One region of the Blautia acetica genome, then DNA from elsewhere that is predicted to be linked to it. Evidence: riboswitches for the same ligand, from Rfam matches in the RefSeq annotation. Region 1 holds a riboswitch; each other region holds the start of a gene.
What was found. Region 1 has a riboswitch for cobalamin ahead of WBS51_RS05515 (ABC transporter substrate-binding protein). Riboswitches for the same ligand answer to the same signal wherever they lie in the genome.

Region 1 (6,852 bases):
CTACCTGACGATTTATACGGCAGGAACCTTTTTTGCCCTGCTGGCCATCGGGCTGAATTATTTTATTACCTGCCAGGGCTTTCCGGCCATAGGCATGATAACCGTTCTTATCGGAGCCGTTACCAATATCATTCTGGATCCGGTTTTTATCTTCGTTCTGGATATGAAAGTTGCCGGAGCAGCCATTGCCACCGTTATCGCGCAGTTTGCCTCCTGCGCCTTTGCTTTTTGTTTCCTCACAGGGAAGAAAATTCCCATAAAGATTACGCGGCTTCGGAAGAAGACATTTTCTCCCCTGATTGTGAAAAAAATTATTGGTCTGGGAATTTCCCCGTTTCTGATTCTGGCTACGGACAGCGTGATTATCATTGTACTGAATACCGTTCTTCAGAAATACGGCGGCCCTAAAGAGGGCGATATTCTCATTACCTGCGCCACCATTGTCCAAAGCTACATGATGCTGATTACCGGTCCCATGCTGGGAATTTCCAGCGGCACCCAGGCCATTTTAAGCTACAATTACGGAGCCAGAAACATAAAACGTGTAAAGAAAGCGGAAAAATATGTCTTAATTCTCTGCCTGTGCTTTACCACGCTGATGTTCCTGCTTTCCAGAATCGTGCCGGAATACTTTATACGGATTTTCACCAAAGATGCCCTGCAGCTGCAGCTTTGCACTTGGGGAATCGGTGTTTTCACCCTGATGATTATCCCCCTCAGCTTCCAGTACGTCTTTGTGGATGGGTTTACCGCTCTTGGAAGAAGCAAAACAGCCCTGGTACTTTCCCTCTGGCGAAAGGGAGATTACATGCTTTTTACCATTGTACTTCCCATCTTCTTTGGAGCCAAAAGCGCCTTTTATGCCCAGCCTCTTGCAGACGGTATCGGCGCTGTCATGTCCACCATTGCGTTTCTGTTGATTTTTCGGAAACATCTGGAAAAATGGGAAGCACAGCCTTGAGTGTTTCTCTTTTCCTTGCGTCATAATTTTGTTATTTGACTGATATATTATTTTGCTGTATATTATTTTCAAATTCTACCAAACAGGAGGTCTTGTTTATGGCAAAACAGTTCTCAAAAAAATATGCCCTGCTGCTTTTCACCATGGGATTTCTCTTTTTGTCCGCCTGCGGCAAGGATAAAGAGGCCCAGGAGGAAGCGGAGCTGGATGCAGTATCCGCTTCTGTAAGCGGTACATTAACCAGCTTCACGGGCTCTGAACTTTCTCTGAAAACAGATAAGGGAGAAAAACTGACTTTTGACAACTGCTCTGACGCCAGCCTGGAACTGGAAAACGGCATTATTCCCGGCAACAGCGTTACCATTGTCTATGTGGGCGCAGTAACCGACGGGGATGCCAGCAAGGCAAAGGTACGGAAAATTATCTCTACAGATGACAATTCCGGTGTCCTGAACCTGGCTGAAAAGGCAGAGGAAAACCTGACCGGTATCAGCGGCTCTGCTATTACCAGCGAAGACGAAGGACAGGACGAACCGGCAAGCGGCGTATCCGTAGAACAGACCAGCGGCACCGGCACCATTGTCAGCAGTGTAAACGTCCGGGCCGATGCGCAGAGCGGTTCTGAAATTCTGGGACAGTTAGACGGAGGAGCTTCTGTAAGAGTTACGGGTATCTGCGAGAATGGCTGGTATCGGATTATTTATGAAAATCAGACAGGATATGTATGGCAGGATTACATTTCCTATTGACGAAAAGAGGCTGCCGCATGCAGTGTACAGCAATCCGAAATCTTCTTGCTATACACTGAATGCGGCAGCCTCTTTTTCTTTACTATTTCTGAAACAGTACGTGAAGCTGTCCCGCACTGTCGTATACAATTTCCGTTTCCACACGGTAAATCTTTTTGATAAATTCTGCAGTCAATACTTCCTGGGGAGTTCCCTGCCCCACGATTTCCCCGTCCTGAAGCACATACAGCCGGTCACAGAACATGGCAGCTATATTTAAATCATGAACAGCGGAAATCACCGTAACCTTCAGATTTTTCACAATCTTCATCAACTGTATCTGATGGGTAATGTCCAAATGATTGGTAGGTTCATCCAGTATCAGACAGGGCGTCTGCTGTGCCAGGGCTCTTGCCAGAATCACTCTTTGCTGCTCTCCTCCCGACAAAGTAGAAAAACTCCGGTTCGCAAAACCTTCCATTTCCACGGTCTCAAGGGCCTTTTGGGCTATCTGAAAATCTTTGGCATTGTCTCTTTCCATGGTCTTTTTGTGAGGCGCTCTTCCCATAAGCACCACTTCCATAACGGAAAAATCAAAATTGTAATAATTGTGCTGTGCCACCACAGCCATTTTTTTTGCTGAATTCCGGATACTGATACCGGAAAGTTCTTCTCCGTCCAGAAAAACCTGTCCTGCATGAGGCTTTAAAATGCGGTAAATACACTTTAAAAGCGTGGATTTTCCACTTCCGTTTGGCCCTATGATTCCAATAAATTCTCCGGTGTTTCCGTTTATGCTGACCCCTTTTAAAATCTCCTGTGCCCCATAAGACAAGCGGATATTTTCCGTTGAAAGATTCATTCCCGTCCACCTCCGAATCCATAGGATTTCCTTGCCATAAGGTAAATAAAGCAGGGCGCTCCAATCAGAGAAATCAGAATACTCACCGGAAGTTCTGCGTTTTTCAGGATAATTCTGCACACTACATCTGCCCAGATAAGAAACACCGCCCCGGAAAGAGCGCTTAAGGGAATCAGCCTTTTGTGGTCTGTTCCAAAGAGCATACGCATGGCATGGGGAATCACCAGCCCTACAAAACCTATCATACCTGCCGCACATACCGTAAAGCCTACCATAAGCGCAGACAGCAGCATACAAAAAATTCTGGTTGTATGCAAATCCGTTCCCAGCGTAATGGCCGTTTCATCGCCTAACAGCATAAGGTTCAGCTTCCGGTACTGACTCCAGAACACAGCAGAGATAACCAGTATCATGGGCAGCAGTATCCGGATATTGTCCCAGTCTGCAGAAGCCAGACTTCCCATACTCCAGTATGTAATTTCTGCCGTAGCGTTTTTATCCTGGGCAATATAGATAATGAAGTTGGCAAAAGCCGCGCAGACCGAACTCACAGCCATACCTGCCAGAATCAGTTTTCCGGCATTTGACCGGCCTCCCATGCCGGATATAAACAAAACTGCAAAAGAAGCCAGCACAGCCCCTGCAAAGGCCAGAATACCTACCGCATTGTCACCAAGAGCGGAACCAACTCCCAGCATAATGGCCAGCGCCGCTCCCAGATAAGCCCCGGAAGATACCCCCAGTACATAAGGGTCTGCCAGCGGATTTTTCACCACAGCCTGCATAACAACACCGCAAATGGAAAGTGCCATTCCTACCGCAGCAGCCAAAAGAACTCTGGGAAACCGTATGAGCCATACCACATCATGCACAGCTCCCCCGGAATACTCGGACAGAGCATCTATATGAAAAATTTCGTAAAAAATAACGCGATACACTTCTTTTATAGAAATATCTGCATTTCCAAACGTAATGGAGGCCAGTATTGAAAATACCAGCCCCGCCACCAATGCAAGGACAGCCACCCTATAAGCAGAAGTTTTTAAGCCCTTCTTTGTCACAGCACCTGCACCTCTATTCTCCTAATTTCAAATCCGGATAAAGTCCTTTTGCAATGGTTTCAATACCGTCCTGTGTCCTTGTTGCACTGGCATACATTTCGCTGAGCATAATGGGTACCACTCTCTGATTTTTCACTGCATCCAGACTTGCATAAGTCTCGTCCTCCAGGAGTACATTCAGCTTTTCCTGCTTCACCGTTTCCGGGTCATCTCCGGAATATGGCATATATACTACAAAAATCACATCCGGATTGGCGGTAATCACATCTTCTTTTCCGAGAGAAGAACCATCCGGATTCGCCAGTGTTCCCCCAAGCTGTGTTACCATATCTCCCGCAAGAGAGTCCTGTCCATAATTGGTAAATCCGTCCTTTCCTGATTCCAGTACCAGCACGGAAGGCTTTTCCGTCTCTCCCTTTGTCTCCTCTTTCACGGTTGCTATGGTATCCTTCATTTCATTTACAATTCCTTCCGCCTTATCCTGTACATCGAAAATCTTTCCCATGTTCAGAATATCCGTATATTCATTCTCCAGAGATTTTTCTGCCACTGCCGTGTTGCTGCTGATGTATACATTCGTTCCCTTGTCAATCCATTCCTGTGCGTCTCCCAGTGTTTTGTCTCCGAAAAGAGAACTCCAGGAAAAAATCATATCCGGCTCCAGCATGGTAACGGTTTCCTTAGAGGGTGTAAATTCATCTAAATATTTCACCTTGGAAAAAGCGGATTTCTGTGCTTCGGGAACCTCATTGTCCAGACCTGCCGTGGCCGCAAGATGGTCTTCCAGCCCCAGCTCCAGCATGGTTTCTATACAGCCCTGATACACAGCCAGCACTTTTTCAGGCGCTTTTTCGTAAGTTGTGGAGTATTCCTTTCCATCTTTACCGTAAGTGGTAATCGTCAGCGGATATTCCGTCTTTTTCGTATTTTCTGTCTGTGGGTCTTCCTCTTTTGCGGAAGCACTGTTCTCTGCCTGGTTGTCTTCTTTAATACTTTCCGCGCTTCTTCTCTGTTCCTCTGTACTGTCGCTGCTGTTTCCCTGGCAGGCAGTCATTCCCATTGTCATACCTGCGGCCAGTAAAATGGCGGTCACTTTGCTGCATACTGCTTTTTTCTTCATTGTCGTACTGCTCCTTTCGCCTTTCCATCCGCGTAAACGAAAAGGCCTGCCTTTCCTGTAAAAAGAAAAACAGACCTTTTCTTCCGCAAATCCCTCGCCTGCGGTTTTATAGATGTGCACTTTTACCCGGAAGTTTCATCTTTTTCTGCCAAGCAGGTCTCCTGACTTACAGCTCCTCATCTGCTTCTGCCTTCTCACATATTTGTATGCAATGGCGTCTCTGAAGCAGACTCCCTGTTTACAGTGGCCGGACCGTCGAAGATTCTCACTTCGTTCCCTTTTCAGATAATTTCGCAAAATTATTCACTCAACAGAACCATTCTTTGTTTAAACATCCTTAATCTAACACATTCCGGCAAAAGTTGCAAGAAAGTTAAAGAATTTCGATTCCCGCCTTTTCACAGGCTTTCAATGTCTCTTCATCCCAAAGAGAGGCCTGTACCTCTCCCACATGGGCTTTTTTCAGAAGCAGCATACAAATCCGGGACTGTCCGATACCGCCGCCAATGGTCAGAGGCAGTTTTCCCTCCAGCAGCATTTTGTGGAAAGGAAGATTTCTTCTGTCATCACAGCCTGCTTTGGTAAGCTGCTCATCCAGGGCTTTTTCGTCCACACGAATTCCCATGGAAGAAATCTCCAGCGCACACTGCAGAGGTTCGTGCCAGAAGAGAATATCACAATTTAATTTCCAGTCGTCATAATCCGGCGCTCTTCCGTCATGTTTCTGCCCTGAGGCCAGCACATCTCCAATCTGCATAATGCACACGGTTTTATGCTCTTTTGTATAGGCATTTTCCCTTTCCTTTGGTGTGAAATCAGGGTATAAATCTTCCAGTTCCTGTGTGGTAATAAAAGAAACTTCTCTGGAAAGCTCTGTGTCCAAATGCTCATACTGGTATTTAATTTCATCCAGGGCATTACAGATGGCACCCACAATACGATTCACTGTATTTTTCAGGTATTCCGGATTCCGGTCTTCTCTGGTAATGATTTTTTCCCAGTCCCACTGGTCTACATAAACAGAATGCAGATTATCCAGTTCTTCATCCCTGCGTACTGCGTTCATGTCGGTGAGAAGTCCCTTACCTACATGAAAATCGTAACGGTACAGCGCCATACGTTTCCATTTCGCCAGAGAATGTACCACCTGTGCATTTACTCCTGCGTCCGGAATATCAAAGGTAACCGGGCGTTCCACGCCATTTAAGTCGTCGTTCAGACCAGAAGCCGGGTCTACAAACAGCGGCGCAGTCACCCTCTTTAATTTCAGTGCCATACACAGCTTTTTCTGCATAAGATTTTTAATGGCACCGATTGCTTCCTGCGTTTCGTATCTGGATAAACAGGACTGATAATTTTCCGGTATGATTACTTTTCCCATGTGCTTTCCTCCTGTAAGATTTTACGTTTTTATAGCATTAAAATACTATGCTTAGTTTAATACAAAAATCAGGAGATGTAAATATGGAATTTTTCCATAATTACTTTTCTATCCCCAGATAGCTGTCCTCCATTTCCGCATCTCCTTCCAGCACCACAAGCCTTTCCAGCACAATCCCCGCTTCCCCCGCGTACACGGTAATACGGTTGAGGCCTTCTTGTAATGAAATTTCCATCTCTGCCACATGCTCCTGGTTCAGCACAGCGCGCTCCCAGGCAGCGCAGTCGTTATCTCCGCCTTTATACCTGCTGTCTGTAAGCACAAGCTTTTGTATCTCGCCGGCATTGCAGGAAATGCCCACCCGCAGCTCTCCTCCGTACATCAGCGGATTAGCCGGAGATGTAAAAAGGCGCAGCCTGCCTTTCCCTGCGCTCCTGCTCCAAAGCTCATAGGTCAGAGAAGGCGCGTGCAAATCTCCATCAAAGGCAGCTGTCACAGGAAATACCTTCATACCGCTTCCATATTTCCCAAAATCCGTCAGCAAACCATATTCAGCGGCTTCGCCCTTATAGTCCCCGGCCTTTTTCTCCGCATAATTTACCGCGTCTATGGCAAAAATCCCTTTCCTGCTTATGGCTGTATGCCCAGGCAGAGCAGGCAGTTCCTCTCTTTTCGCCCTTACACACACCGGAACCTTTTCTTCCCCTGCCACCACATAAAAAGTACAAGTCTTTTCCTC
Region 2 (6,852 bases), on a different contig from region 1:
GTGGGAAAGCTGGAAGAAATCAGCTTTCTGGATATTTATCGTGCGGTAGAATGTGTGGAAAAAGAGGGTCTTTTTCATTTTCATGAAAGTCCCAATCCCCTGTGTCCGGTGGGAAGAAATATTCATCAGGTGCTGGATGGCAGACTTATCCAGGTACAGAATGCGTTAGAGAGAGAACTTGAAAAAATGACGCTGGCAGATGTGGTAAAAGATGCCAGAACCTGTATGGCAAAAGAAACAGAATAGAGAAAGACAGTGCCTGTCAGAGGACATGCTCCCTTTTAAGCAAATGTTGAAAAAGGAAAACAATTTGCTTGGAAGGGAATTTTTTATGGCAAAATGAAAAAAATATGGTTGTAACTATTGACATTACAATTAAGAGGGGTTATACTGTTGTTGTAAACAAGGTTATTACAACGAACAAATGAAAAAGGAGCATAACATCATGAATGAAGTCGTAAAATTTTTACAGGAAAACCCGGTACAGTATCTTGCAACCATTGGACGTGACGGAAAGGCAAAATGCCGTCCCTTTATGTTCTGCTTTGAAAAAGAGGGGAAATTATGGTTTTGTACCAATCACACCAAGGATGTTTTTAAGGATATGAAAGAGAATCCCTATGTGGAAGTGACCGTATCCAGCCCGGATTATACCTGGATTCGATTGAACGGAAAAGCTGTTTTTGAGGATAATCGGGAGGTAAAAGAAGCCTGCATGGAGAATCCTATTGTAAAGGGACAGTACGAAACCGCAGACAATCCGATTTTTGAAGTGTTTTATTTGGCAGAAGCAAAAGCGGTTCTTGCAGATTTCTCCGGTAACCCGCCGAGAACCTATACATTTTAAGGATATTTTATAAGAGAAACGGGGGATTTTTATGACTGCACAGGAATGTTTGAAGTATATTGTGAAGGAACTGCATACTGTGGTGTTTTCCACAGTGGATGAAAAAGGCTATCCCGTCACTTGCGCCATTGATATGATGGATGGAGATGAAAGCAGTCTGTATTTTCTGACGGCCAGAGGAAAGCAGTTCTTCAGTCGCCTGAAAGCCAACAGACATATTGCGTTTACCGCCCTCCGGGGAAAAGATACCCTTTCCAGTATAGCGGTTTCCGTACAGGGAGAGGCAAAAGAACTGGGCAGCGGCAGAGTGGAAGACTTGTTTCAGAAAAATTCTTATATGTATGAAATTTATCCCACACGACAGTCGAGAGAAGCTTTGACCGTTTTTCAGATTTACAGGGGCCGGGGGGAATGGTTTGATTTGTCAAAAAAGCCCATAGAGCGCTTTGACTTTTCTTTCGGAGAAGCCAGCCGGAAGCAGGAGGGATATGTGATTACCCGGAAATGTATTCACTGCGGTGTGTGCAGTCAGACTTGTCCCCAGCAGTGTATTGACGTCGCTGCCGGGGTTATCAGGCAGCAAAATTGTCTGCACTGCGGAAACTGTTACCGCAGATGTCCGGTTAAAGCTGTAGAAAGGAGAGGACGAGGTGACACAGAGTGAAAGAAGACTTAAAAAGTGTATCCATAACAAATTGTGATACATAAAGTGTTGAATTTTCAAAATCTTCCAGTATAATTAGGGGCAGAAATCATAACAGGATATAAGTTGCGCAAGCATTCATAGAGAAACCGGTGCAAGTCCGGTACGGTCCCGCCACTGTAACAAGGAGTTTTTGCAGCGTATGCCACTGAAGGAAAACTTTGGGAAGGTGCTGTAGAAGCGGTGAGTTGAAGTCAGGAGAACTGCTTATATCTTTGGGAAGTTTCTCACGGCTGATGAGAACTCTTAAAATACGGTTAGGTACAAATAACAATATCGAATTTTATGAGTAGAGACAGTCTGTATATGCATATATCAGATTGTCTTTTTGCCGTTATAAAAACAGGAGGTGGAAGATTTTGAAAAAAGAAAACCTGGGCAGGCGGCTTTTGCAAATCGTAATTGTGCTTTTTGGAATCAGCTTTTTTACCTTTGGCCTGACCTATTTGTCCCCTGGTGACCCGGCAGAAATTATGCTTACCGAATGTGGAAATATTCCCACACCGGAGCTTTTGGAGCAGACCAGGGCAGAACTGGGGCTGGACAAGCCTTTTCTGGTGCAGTACGGAAACTGGTTAAAAGGGGTGCTGACCGGTGATATGGGAAAATCCTATTCCATGAAGGTTCCGGTGGTGGAAAAACTGGTATCCTGCTTTTTTCCTACCCTCAAGCTGGCACTGGCATCTTTGCTTATTATGATATTGTTTTCCATACCACTGGGAATATTGTCAGCAGTTTATCACAACCGCTGGCCGGACTATCTGGTGCGGGGCCTGACTTTTTTCGGCGTTTCGGTTCCCAATTTCTGGATTGGTCTGATTCTGCTCAGTATTTTCGGGGTGCAGCTTCGGTGGGTGACCGTGTCCGGGGGAAGTACCGATTTTAAATCCCTGGTGTTGCCGGCTGTTACCCTGGCTATTGCCATGTCTGCCAAATACACCAGACAGGTGCGGATTGCCGTGCTGGAAGAGCTGCAGCAGGATTACGTTACAGGGGCCCGTATGAGGGGACTTTCAGAGAAAAAGATTTTGTGGAAACATGTGCTTCCCAATGCTACGCTTCCTCTGGTAACGCTTTTGGGGCTTTCCCTGGGCAGTCTGCTGGGCGGAACGGCAGTGGTGGAAATTATTTATAACTGGCCGGGGCTTGGAAGCATGGCGGTAAAAGCCATTTCCTGCAGGGATTATCCTTTGGTGCAGGGCTATGTTTTGTGGATTGCCCTGCTCTACATGGGCATTAATCTTTTGGTAGACCTTTCCTATGAACGGCTGGACCCAAGACTGAAGGAGGAGCGGTAAGTGAAAATTTGGAAATTTTTGAAGACAAACAGGCAGTTTACACTTTTTCTCACACTGGCTCTGGGGATTGCCGCCATTGCCGTATTTGCACCGTGGATTGCTCCCAAAGATCCCTACGAGGCGGTGATGAGCCATTCTTTGCAGGCGCCGGGAGGAGAATATCTCTGCGGTACGGATAAGCTGGGAAGAGATGTGCTTTCCAGAGTTATCTACGGCACCCGTTCTTCTCTGGTCATGACCCTTTGTCTGGTTGCCGTGATTTTTGTGGTGGGAACTGCGCTGGGAATTCTGGCCGGATATTTCGGCGGGTTTGTGGATGCCGTGATTATGAGGATTGCAGATATGATGATTTCCTTTCCCGGACTGGTGCTGGCTATTGCCATTGCAGGTCTTTTAGGACCCAGTATGGTCAATGCCGTCCTTGCCATTTCGGCGGTGAGCTGGACAAAGTATGCCAGACTGGCTCGAAGTATGGTGCTGAAAATAAAGAAAAATCTTTACATTGAGGCAGCCGTAGTAACAGGAACCCGAAATCATAAAATCATTCTGAACTACATTTTGCCCAATATGATTACCACCATGGTGGTGACTGCGGCAACAGATATCGGAACCATGATGTTGGAACTGGCGTCCCTGTCCTTTCTGGGATTCGGCGCCCAGGCTCCGGTTCCCGAGTGGGGGCTTATGCTCAACGAGGGCAGAACTTATCTGACCAAGGCTCCCTGGCTGATGTTGTATCCGGGAATTGCCATCGTCATTGTGGTTGTTGTGTTTAATATGCTGGGAGACAGTATCCGTGATATTTTAGACCCCAGACAGGAAAAGAAAAGGAGAGCGTAATGAAAAAGAAATGGGTAAGAAGAATATGCAGCACTCTGTTGGCAGGAAGTATGGCGGCGTCTCTGCTGACCGGATGCGGGAGTGGAAACGGAGAAAAATCAGAAGGCAGTGCCTCCTCCTCTTCTGCACAGGAAAAGCAGGAACTGACGATTGGTGTAACCAGCTTTGCAGATACACTGGAACCGACAGAGCAGTATTTCAGCTGGGTGGTATCCCGGTATGGAATCGGTGAAACACTGGTAAAATTTGATGAAAAGGGAGAGATTGTACCCTGTCTGGCAGAAAGCTGGGAAAATAGCCAGGACAAGCTGACCTGGACTTTTAAAATCCGTGAGGGCGTGAAGTTTTCAAATGGAGAAGAAATGACACCGGAGCTGGTAAAAGCCTCTCTGGAGAGAACCTTTTCTCTAAGCGACCGTGCGGAAACCTTTTTCGCGCCTGCCTCCATAGAAACAGAGGGACAGAATCTGAAAATCACCACCAAAGAACCGGTGGCAGTCCTTCCGGGCAGCCTTGCGGATCCGCTGTTTCTCATTGTGGATGCCAATGCGGATACGGAGTCCTTTGCCATGTCCGGTCCTATCTGCACAGGACCTTATGCGGTGGAATCCTTTAGCCCCACGGATTCCTGCGTGGTAGTGAAAAATGAATATTACTGGGGTGGGGAGGTACCCCTTGAAAAGGTGGTATTAAAATGTATCGACGACCAGACCACCCGTTCCATGGCTTTGCAGACAGGGGAAATCCAGATTGCCTACAATTTGAAAACGGAAAACCTGGCAGATTTTGAAAACGATGACAGTATTCAGGTGCAGGAGCTGGAATCCCTGCGCTCCACCTACGCCTTTATGAATCAGAACGGCGTTTTAAAGGACAAAGCGTTAAGACAGGCTATCATTCGGGCATTGGACCGGGAAACCTACTGCAGCACACTGCTGGAAGGGGGCGCAACACCGGGAAAAGCGCCGGTTCCTCCAACGTTGGACTTTGGCTTTGACCAGCTTCAGGACGAAAATGCCTATGACCCGGAAGGCGCAAAGGCTCTGCTAAAAGAGGCAGGATATATAGACAAGGATGGGGACGGCTTTGTAGAGCAGCCATCCGGAGAAAAACTGGAATTGAATTTCGTTATTTATACCAGCCGGGAAGAGTTGAATGTGTATGCACAGGCAGCCCAGTCCAGCTTAAAGGACATTGGCATCAACGTAAAACTCAATACCGTAAGCTATGAAACCCTGCTGGATATGCGGGATGCAGGGGAGTTTGATTTGCTTATCTGGAATGTTCTGGTGGCAAATACAGGAGACCCGGAAAAGTATCTCCGAGAAAACTGGTACAGCACTTCCGCGTCGAACCAGACGGGCTATAAGAACGAAGAGGCAGATAAGCTTTTAGACCAGCTGGCGCAGGAATTTGACCCAGAGAAACGAAAAGCTTTGATTATTCAGATACAGCAGCTGATTATGGATGATGCGGCAACCGTCTTTTTTGGCTATGAAACCACATACCTGTTTTCCTCCAAAGAGGTGCAGGGAGCCACCCTGTATCCCATGGACTATTACTGGCTGACAAAGGACATTGCATTTGCAGAATAGAGAGGCAGATTATGCTGGAAATAAGAGATTTGACGATTCAATACGAAGGACAGCCGCCTGTGCTGGAGCATTTTAACCTTTCTATGAAAAAAGGGGAAATCATCAGTATTGCAGGAGAAAGCGGCAGTGGAAAGACCACGGTTATCCGGGCTATTTTGGGCGCTTTGGCAGGCGGCGGGAAAATTACAGAGGGTGAAATCCTGTTCCTTGGCGAATCCCTGACGGAAAAATCCCCAAAAGAATGGAGAACCTTAAGAGGCACGAAGATTTCCATGATTTTTCAGGACTGCGGGGGAACCTTAAATCCCATCCGGAAAATCGGCAGTCAGTATGTGGAATATATCTGTACCCACAGTAGGGCTTCCAAACAGGAAGCATGGAACCGGGCTGTTCATATGCTGAAAAAAATGCATCTGCCTGACGGAGAAGCTGTGATGAAAAGCTATCCTCATCAGCTAAGCGGCGGTATGCGGCAGAGGGTGGGAATTGCCATGGCTATGACCTTTCAGCCCCGGCTTTTGCTGGCAGACGAGCCCACCAGCGCGCTGGATGTGACGACTCAGGCGCGGATTGTCCGCCAGATGATGGAACTTCGAAGGGATTATCAGACAGGAATTATCATGGTGACGCATAATCTGGGCGTAGCGGCCTATATGGCAGATAAACTGCTGATTATGCAGAACGGAAAGGTGCTAGACCAGGGAAGTACAGAAGAAGTGCTGCACAATCCGAAAAGCGATTATACCAGAAAGCTTTTGGCAGCAGTACCGGAAATGGAGGGAGCGCGTTTTGTTTGAGAAAAGAGAATGTATTTTGCAGGCAAATCATCTGGTGCGGCAGTTTCCGGCGCCAAAGAAAAAAGTGCTGACAGCCTGTAATGACATCAGTCTGGAAGTTTACAGAGGAAAGACGCTGGGAATCGTAGGGGAAAGCGGCTGCGGAAAATCGACTCTGGTGCGGATGCTGATGCAGCTGGAGCAGCCGGATAGAGGAGAAATCCTTTTTCACGGAAAGAATCTGGCTGAAATGACTGCAAAAGAGAAATGGCTGAACCGGCAGAAGATGCAGATGGTATTTCAGGACCCGCTGGCGTCCTTTCATCCCAAACGAAAAGTCATTGACATTCTCACCGAGCCGTTGGAAAATTATAAGAGACTGAAAAAAGGGGAAAAAGAGGCGAAGGCAAAAGAACTTCTGCGTATGGTGGAACTGCCGGAAGACCTTCTCTGGCGGTATCCCCATAGTATGAGCGGCGGACAGCGGCAGAGAATCGGCATTGCCAGAGCCCTTTCCCTGGAACCGGAAATTCTCATTTGTGATGAAGCCACGTCAGCGCTGGACGTTTCGGTACAGAAGACAGTGATTGAATTGCTGGTAAGACTTCAGAAGGAAAAGCATATCAGTATGGTCTTTATCTGCCATGACATTGCTCTGATTCAGTCCTTTGCCCATCAGATTGCGGTGATGTATCTGGGCCATGTGGTAGAGTTGCTTCCGGGGGAGCAGGTTGGAAGTCATGGAGCACATCCCTACACACAGGCTTTGCTGCAGGCTCTTTTCTCCGTCCGG
Region 3 (6,852 bases), on a different contig from region 1:
ACCAGAAGGTAGCCAATGCAGTAATCGAAAAGATTAACGCCATCGGGGAGGTCACTCTGGAAAGCGAAGCGGCTATTACAGAAGCCAGAGCTGCATATGACAAGCTGACAGAAGCGCAGAAAAAGTTTATAAGCGAAACGGAACTTAAAACACTGAAAGCTGCAGAAGCAAAACTGAAAGTGTTGAAACAGCAGGCAGCTGCAGACCAGGAAAAAGCCAATGCAGTAATCGAAAAGATTAACGCCATCGGAGAAGTAACCCTGGAAAGCGAAAAAGCTATTACAGAAACAAGAACAGCTTATAATGCTTTGACAGATGCTCAGAAGAATTTGGTAGGAGAAGACAATCTTGCAAAGCTCACCACTGCAGAGAAGAAACTGGCAGAACTGAAAGAGCAGGCAGAAAATCAGAAGAAAGACCAGGCGGCAGCAGATGCAGCTGCAGGTAAGATTGATGCTATCGGGGATAAGATTACTCTGGAAAGCAAAGCAGCCATTGAAGCAGCCAGAAAAGCCTATGACGCTTTGACAGATGCTCAGAAGAAGCTGGTAAGCAAAGAAACTCTTGCCAAGTTGGAAAAAGCAGAGGAAGAGTTGAAGAAACTGGAAGATAACAACCAGAATCCAAACCCAAACCCAGGCAAACCGGAAAGTGTAAAAATGCTGGTAAATGAAAAATACGGCGTGAAACTGGAAGGAGAGGGTCTGACCTCTGATATGGAACTGGCAGTTACTCCAATCGGAAAAGACAATGCAGACGTAGAAAAGATGAGAAAAGAAATTGCTTCTGACAAATCCGTATTCCGTCTGTACAACATCAAACTCACAAAGAATGGAAAAGAAATCGAACTTCCGTCTGCGTGTGTATTATCCATTCCGGTAGGAAAGGATTATAATGGCAAAGAATTGACTGTACTTCACTGCAGCGATTCCAAAGTGGAAAAACTGACCGGAAAGGTAACCGATGAAGCTGTTTCGGTAGAGGTAAAGAGCTTAGACAGCTTTGGCGTAGTCATTGACACACCGGCCTCCAACGGAAACAATGGTTCCGGAAACCATGGAAATAACGGCAGCAATGGAAGTGGAAACAATGGAAGCGGAAACAGTGGAAGCGGTACATTAAAAGGCACAGGTGCCAAGACAGGTGATGAAGCACCAATCAGCGTTCTGCTGCTCATGCTGGCAGTATCCGCGGCAGCTTTTGGAACAGCTGTTTATAAGAAAAATAGACAGCAGATGAAATAAGGACAGCAAAAACGGCAAAGTTCTTCGGGACTTTGCTGTTTTTTACAAATTCCTTGACATTTTCTGCCTGTTTGTGTAGTATGGTAATAGATTCATAACTGCATACACATGATGGTCTCTGCACGCAGAAAATGCAGAGTTAAAAGGGAAATCGGTGGAAGTCCGATACAGTTGCCTCTGCTGTGATGTTGACGAAGAAACAGTTGCCATTGAACTTACAAGAAGTTTGAGAAGGCGTTTCCGAGGGTGAGACTAAGTCAGAATATCTGCCATTATTTTAAAAATATTTCCGGGCGGAGGAGATTTTGTTGTTGTATGCATTTTAAAATTTCATAATTCAAAAGAACAGAGTTCCTTTACCGGAAAATGGTGAGGGGGCTCTTTTTTATGTGTATCAGGAAAGATAGAGGAAGGATGAGAGCATGAACAGAAAAAAATTAAAGCTTGTAGTGTCAGCCATGTCCATTCTGCTGGCAGTGCAGTCTCCGGGGGCAGTTCTGGCAGATACAGGACAGGAGACAGCTGTGGAGGCACAGGTTTCCACAGAAGAAACGGTATCAGAACCGGGTACGGAAGAAATATTAAACGGCATGGGCACAGAAATCACACAGGAGTCTGAAGGTTATCAGGAGGAAATCCTTCCGGGAACTGCGGATGAGGTGCTGCCGGGAACCGGAGAAGAGGAAAGTCAGATTTTGCGGGGGACTGCAGACATTGCCGAGGCCCAAAATCCTACCGTCCAGGAAGCTCTTGATAAGGCGGAAAAGTATCTGCAGTCTGCGGTGACTTCTCCGGTGGTGGATACTATTGGAGGCGAATGGTCTGTGATGGCCATGGCCAGAGCCGGATACTTGAGCGACACGGCAAAAGCAAATTATCTGGCAAATTTATATATGAAACTAGATGACACAAACGGAGTGCTTCACAACGCAAAATATACGGAATATTCCAGAGTCATCATGGCGCTGTCCTCTATTGGAACAGACCCTTCCCGGATAAATGGCTATAATCTGCTGAAGCCATTAGCAAAATTTGAGAAGGTGAATCAACAGGGCATTAACGGAACTATTTTTGCCCTGATTGCGCTGGATACGAAAGATTACGAAATTCCTGAGCGAGAAGGAGAAGGAACCCAGACTACCCGGGAAAATCTGATTCAGAAAATCCTTTCACAGGAACTTTCCGGCGGCGGCTGGGCTTTGCAGGGGAAAGTGGCAGACCCGGATATTACTGCTATGGCTATGCAGGCGCTGGCGCCGTATAAAGAACGGGCAGACGTTGGTGCGGCTTTAAACCGGGGATTGGATAAGCTGGCTTCCATGCAGGACGCAGACGGCGGATACGGCAGTTCTTACATTTCTGAAGGGGAAGAACCGGTAAAAAATCTGGAGAGTACGGCACAGGTCGTGATTGCTCTGTCAGCCATTGATGTATCTCTTTTGGAACAGGATAAATTTATGAAAAACGGAAAAACCCTGCTGGATGAAATCCTGAGATTCCAAAAAGAAGACGGTTCTTTTGAGCATATAAAAGGCGGCGGCAGTGATGCCATGGCAACCGACCAGGGAACTTTAGCCCTTCTGGCCTGGTCCAGGGCGGTAAACGGGCAGACCAGTCTGTACGACATGACAGATACAGAGACCCCCGATGAGGGAACGGAATCGGAAGAAAATATAGAGGCCTTCCGCAGTAAACTGAATGCGCTGCCGGAACAGATTACACTTGCAGAAAAACAAAGGGTTTATAATCTCAAAGTCGAACTGGAACTTTTGAAAGACTTTGAAGAAAAAGAAAGTTTCCGCAACATTTTGCAGGCAAAGGGAGAAGAAATAGACAGACAGGAAGCAGAAGTAGAAGCGTTGGATCATCGCATCTGGAATGAGTTAAATCCTTTGAAGATTACTTTAAAAGAAAAAGATACCGTGGAAGAACTGCTTTCTATTTATCATACGCTTCCCGAAAATAATAAGTCTTTTGTCACAAGAATCGATGACTTGAGAATTGCAGAAAGCATTGTGGACAAGCTGGAGAGAGGCATTATTGGAAAGGAAATTTTTGAGAAAGCCCAGGCTTCCAGAATGGATTATATTTATGAAGGAGAAGGCTACACCATTCGCGTAAAAGGAAAGAAGATAGCAGAACCGGCGGATATGAATGCAGAGGTGGAAATTCAGCAGAAAGAAGACGCCCTGCAGTTTGCGCTGAAACACGAAGGCGCGCTTCCCGGTGAAGTGGAAATTTCCATGCCCTGTACGTTTAAAGACGGTGTGTTTATGTTGTATAACATCAACGGGAATGAGATGCAGTGGACCGGCGCTGTGGACGGTGTGCTGACCTGTGATGTATCCGCAGGCGGAATTTACACCCTGAAAAAGGGGAATATGGGATTTGAAGATGAGACAGAAGCCCTTTCCGGCACCAGTGACGTTACGACAGATGAAAGCGTTCTGAAAGGTACGAAGAAATCTGCAAATACCGCGAAAAAGAGTACGTCTGCAGGCAGTGCGAAGAAATCTGCAGCGAAAAAGAAAACCGAATCCAACACCACAGAAGCTGAGGTGAAGAACGGTGTAGTGGAAAAGGCGGCTTTTGAAGCCGTGAAGGGAAAGGATAAAAACCTGAAAATCAAGGGAGAAACGGGCAAGGATAAACCGTATACCCTGACGGTCAACGGCAAGGATATCAAGACAGTGAAAGATATGAAAGTCGGTATCCGGGAAGGCAGTGATTATGCAGAAGATATTCAGAAATTGTCTGAAAACCCCTATATTTTCTCCTTTGATGAGAAGGGCGAACTTCCGGGAGAAATGCAGGTGGAGCTTACCACCGGTCAGGAGGACGGCAAATACCTTTTGATGAAATACAAGGAAAAAGAGCGAAAAGCAGAGTATATCCAGAAGGTTACGGTAAAAGATAAACAGACGAAATTTCTTGTGAAGACAGGCGGCGAGTATTTCCTTGCAAAGAAAGCAAAGACAAAATCTTTAAACGAACTGGAGGAAAAGGAGGCTGCTTCTGCGGCACCCAATACAGAGAAAACGGTTACAGCAAAAAAAAGTACAGGAGCAGATGCTGAAAACAGTAAAAAAACCAGCGCAGAAGCGGCAGAGGAAAAAAGTGCATTACCGGCAGTTTTAACAGGTACTGTGGTGGCGCTGGCCGGAATTGCAGGCGGCATTATCTGGTATATCAAAAGGAAAAGACAGTAGGTGGAATACATGAGAAAAACAATCAGAAAAACAATGGGAATTCTGGCGCTGGCTGCAGCACTTGCTTTTACAACAGTTGGCTGCGGTACGGAGAAACTGGCTGTGCCGGGGCAGGAGAAAACCGCGGACAGCGATGCCTGGACGGAGACAGAAGGAACCAAGAAAAAAGATACCGGGAAAAAAGCAGAAGAGAAAAAGACGGACAGCGCAGAAAAAGAGGAAGCGTTGGAAGCTGGGGAAGACGAGTACCTGGATGTCGAGTCTGCGGAAGACAGAGAGGCAGATTATACGAAATACCAGGAGAACAAATCCTCGGAACAAAGTGCAGCAGGAAATGCAGACAGCCATACAGAGAAGGGGGAGGACAGTTCTGGCGAAGGGAGTACGGGGAGCAATGGAACGGTAACCTACAGTGACGGTACGTCTACAGAGCAAGACCAGTATCTGACAGACCCCATTCCGGAAGGAAAGCCGAACCCCGTAGAACCGGGGAGCGTGGAAATCGACAAGAGTAAGCCGGGAACCTGTTATCTGAGCATTTCCTGTGACACCATACTGGACAATATGTCAGATTTGACAGAGGGAAAGGATGTACTGGTGCCGGAGGATGGTGTTATTTTCAGTGAGCGGGAAGTGACTTTCTATCAGGGAGAATCTGTGTATGATGTATTGCTGAGAGAAACCCAGAACAACCGTATTCATATGGAAGCCAGCTTCACCCCAAAGTACAACAGCGCTTATGTGGAAGGTATCAACAACCTGTATGAATTTGACTGCGGGAGATATTCCGGCTGGATGTATGAGGTCAATGGCTGGTATCCCAACTATGGCTGCAGCCGTTATCAGGTAAAAGAAGGGGATGTGATTCACTGGAATTATACCTGTGATTTGGGACGCGATTTAGGACAGTATTGGGAAGAGTGATATGAGACAGGATACTTTTTCTGCCTTCCATCCGGTCAATAACTTTCTTTATTTTGTACTGGTTATCGGGTGCTCTATGTTTCTGATGCACCCGGTCTTTCTGGGACTTTCCTGCCTGGGTGGAATGGCGTACTACATCTATTTAAAACACTGGAAAGCATTAAAAACAGCATTATGGCTGATGCTGCCGGTCTTTCTGATTTCGGCAGCTGTAAATCCCCTGTTTAACCACCAGGGGATTACTCTGATTTTATACCTGAAAAACGGAAATCCTCTGACACTGGAGTCGATTCTCTACGGTCTGGCGGCTGGTGTTATGCTGGTCAGTGTGCTGAACTGGTTTTCCTGCTATCAGGTGGTTATGACTTCCGACAAATTCATTTATCTGTTTGGGAAGGCCATTCCTGCTGTGTCCCTGATTTTATCCATGGTGCTTCGTTTTGTGCCAAGGTTTAAAAATCAGATTGAGAAAATTTCCGATTCCCAGAAATGCATTGGCCGTGATGTGACAAACGGCAATGTGCTTGCAAGGGCAAAGCACGGCATGAAAATCCTTTCTGTCATGACGACCTGGGCGCTGGAAAATTCGGTGGAAACTGCAGATTCCATGAAGTCCAGAGGATACGGGCTCAGAGGTCGGAATAATTTTTCTATTTACCGTTTTGATACCAGAGATAAGCTGTTTTTGGGGATTCTGCTTTTGCTGGGCGGAAATATTTTTGCAGGAATTTTGACAAAGAGGGTGCATTTTTTGTATTACCCCATGTTGCGGATGAATACAAATACCCTGTGGGCCATGCTGGTGTATGTGTGCTATGGGATTTTGTGTTTTCTCCCTATAATCATAGATGTGACAGAGGATATAAAATGGCATTATATGAAATCAAAAATTTGAATTTTACTTATCCGGACACAGAACGTCCGGCGATACAAAACTTGAATTTTTCCATTGAACCGGGAGAATTTGTGGTTATCTGCGGAAAATCCGGCTGTGGAAAAACCACCCTTCTGCGGCATTTTAAAACCGTTCTGAGTCCTTATGGAAAGCGGGAGGGCGAAATCCTTTTTGAGGGAGAAAAGCTGGAGGAGGTGTCTGTGCGCAGGCAGTCTGCACAGATTGGCTATGTACTTCAGAGTCCGGACAACCAGATTGTCACGGATAAGGTCTGGCATGAACTGGCCTTTGGTGTGGAAAACTTAGGATATGACCAGCAGACCATACGCCTTCGGGTGGCGGAAATGGCCAGCTTTTTTGGGATTCAGAACTGGTTCGACAAGAATGTGGAAGAACTGTCCGGCGGGCAGAAGCAGCTTTTGAATCTGGCTTCTGTTATGGCTATGCAGCCAAAGGTACTGGTGCTGGACGAACCCACTTCCCAGCTTGACCCCATTGCCGCAGGAGAATTTCTTTCTACGATACGGAAGATTAATCTGGATTTGGGCGTTACCGTGATTCTCATTGAGCACAGACTGGA

Region 2: linked by a shared signal. The riboswitch ahead of nikB (nickel ABC transporter permease) and the one ahead of WBS51_RS05515 (ABC transporter substrate-binding protein) in region 1 are both predicted to bind cobalamin.
Region 3: linked by a shared signal. The riboswitch ahead of WBS51_RS10625 (prenyltransferase/squalene oxidase repeat-containing protein) and the one ahead of WBS51_RS05515 (ABC transporter substrate-binding protein) in region 1 are both predicted to bind cobalamin.

The regions. Positions count from the first base shown of each region.
Region 1 is NZ_JBBEWO010000005.1:157,423-164,274, forward strand. Features, by position in the region: gene WBS51_RS05495 (MATE family efflux transporter) at 1-961, shown strand, start outside; gene WBS51_RS05500 (SH3 domain-containing protein) at 1,060-1,710, shown strand; gene WBS51_RS05505 (ABC transporter ATP-binding protein) at 1,793-2,551, opposite strand; gene WBS51_RS05510 (FecCD family ABC transporter permease) at 2,548-3,612, opposite strand; gene WBS51_RS05515 (ABC transporter substrate-binding protein) at 3,626-4,732, opposite strand; cobalamin riboswitch at 4,867-5,058, opposite strand; gene asnA (aspartate--ammonia ligase) at 5,106-6,113, opposite strand; gene WBS51_RS05525 (glycosyl hydrolase 115 family protein) at 6,214-6,852, opposite strand, start outside.
Region 2 is NZ_JBBEWO010000015.1:391-7,242, forward strand. Features, by position in the region: gene WBS51_RS10575 (Rrf2 family transcriptional regulator) at 1-246, shown strand, start outside; gene WBS51_RS10580 (pyridoxamine 5'-phosphate oxidase family protein) at 446-847, shown strand; gene WBS51_RS10585 (pyridoxamine 5'-phosphate oxidase family protein) at 879-1,511, shown strand; cobalamin riboswitch at 1,597-1,775, shown strand; gene nikB (nickel ABC transporter permease) at 1,910-2,848, shown strand; gene nikC (nickel transporter permease) at 2,849-3,688, shown strand; gene WBS51_RS10600 (ABC transporter substrate-binding protein) at 3,688-5,283, shown strand; gene WBS51_RS10605 (ABC transporter ATP-binding protein) at 5,295-6,080, shown strand; gene WBS51_RS10610 (oligopeptide/dipeptide ABC transporter ATP-binding protein) at 6,073-6,852, shown strand, end outside.
Region 3 is NZ_JBBEWO010000015.1:12,492-19,343, forward strand. Features, by position in the region: gene WBS51_RS10620 (DUF4430 domain-containing protein) at 1-1,244, shown strand, start outside; cobalamin riboswitch at 1,340-1,532, shown strand; gene WBS51_RS10625 (prenyltransferase/squalene oxidase repeat-containing protein) at 1,667-4,453, shown strand; gene WBS51_RS10630 (DUF4430 domain-containing protein) at 4,463-5,377, shown strand; gene WBS51_RS10635 (energy-coupling factor transporter transmembrane component T) at 5,379-6,272, shown strand; gene WBS51_RS10640 (ABC transporter ATP-binding protein) at 6,245-6,852, shown strand, end outside.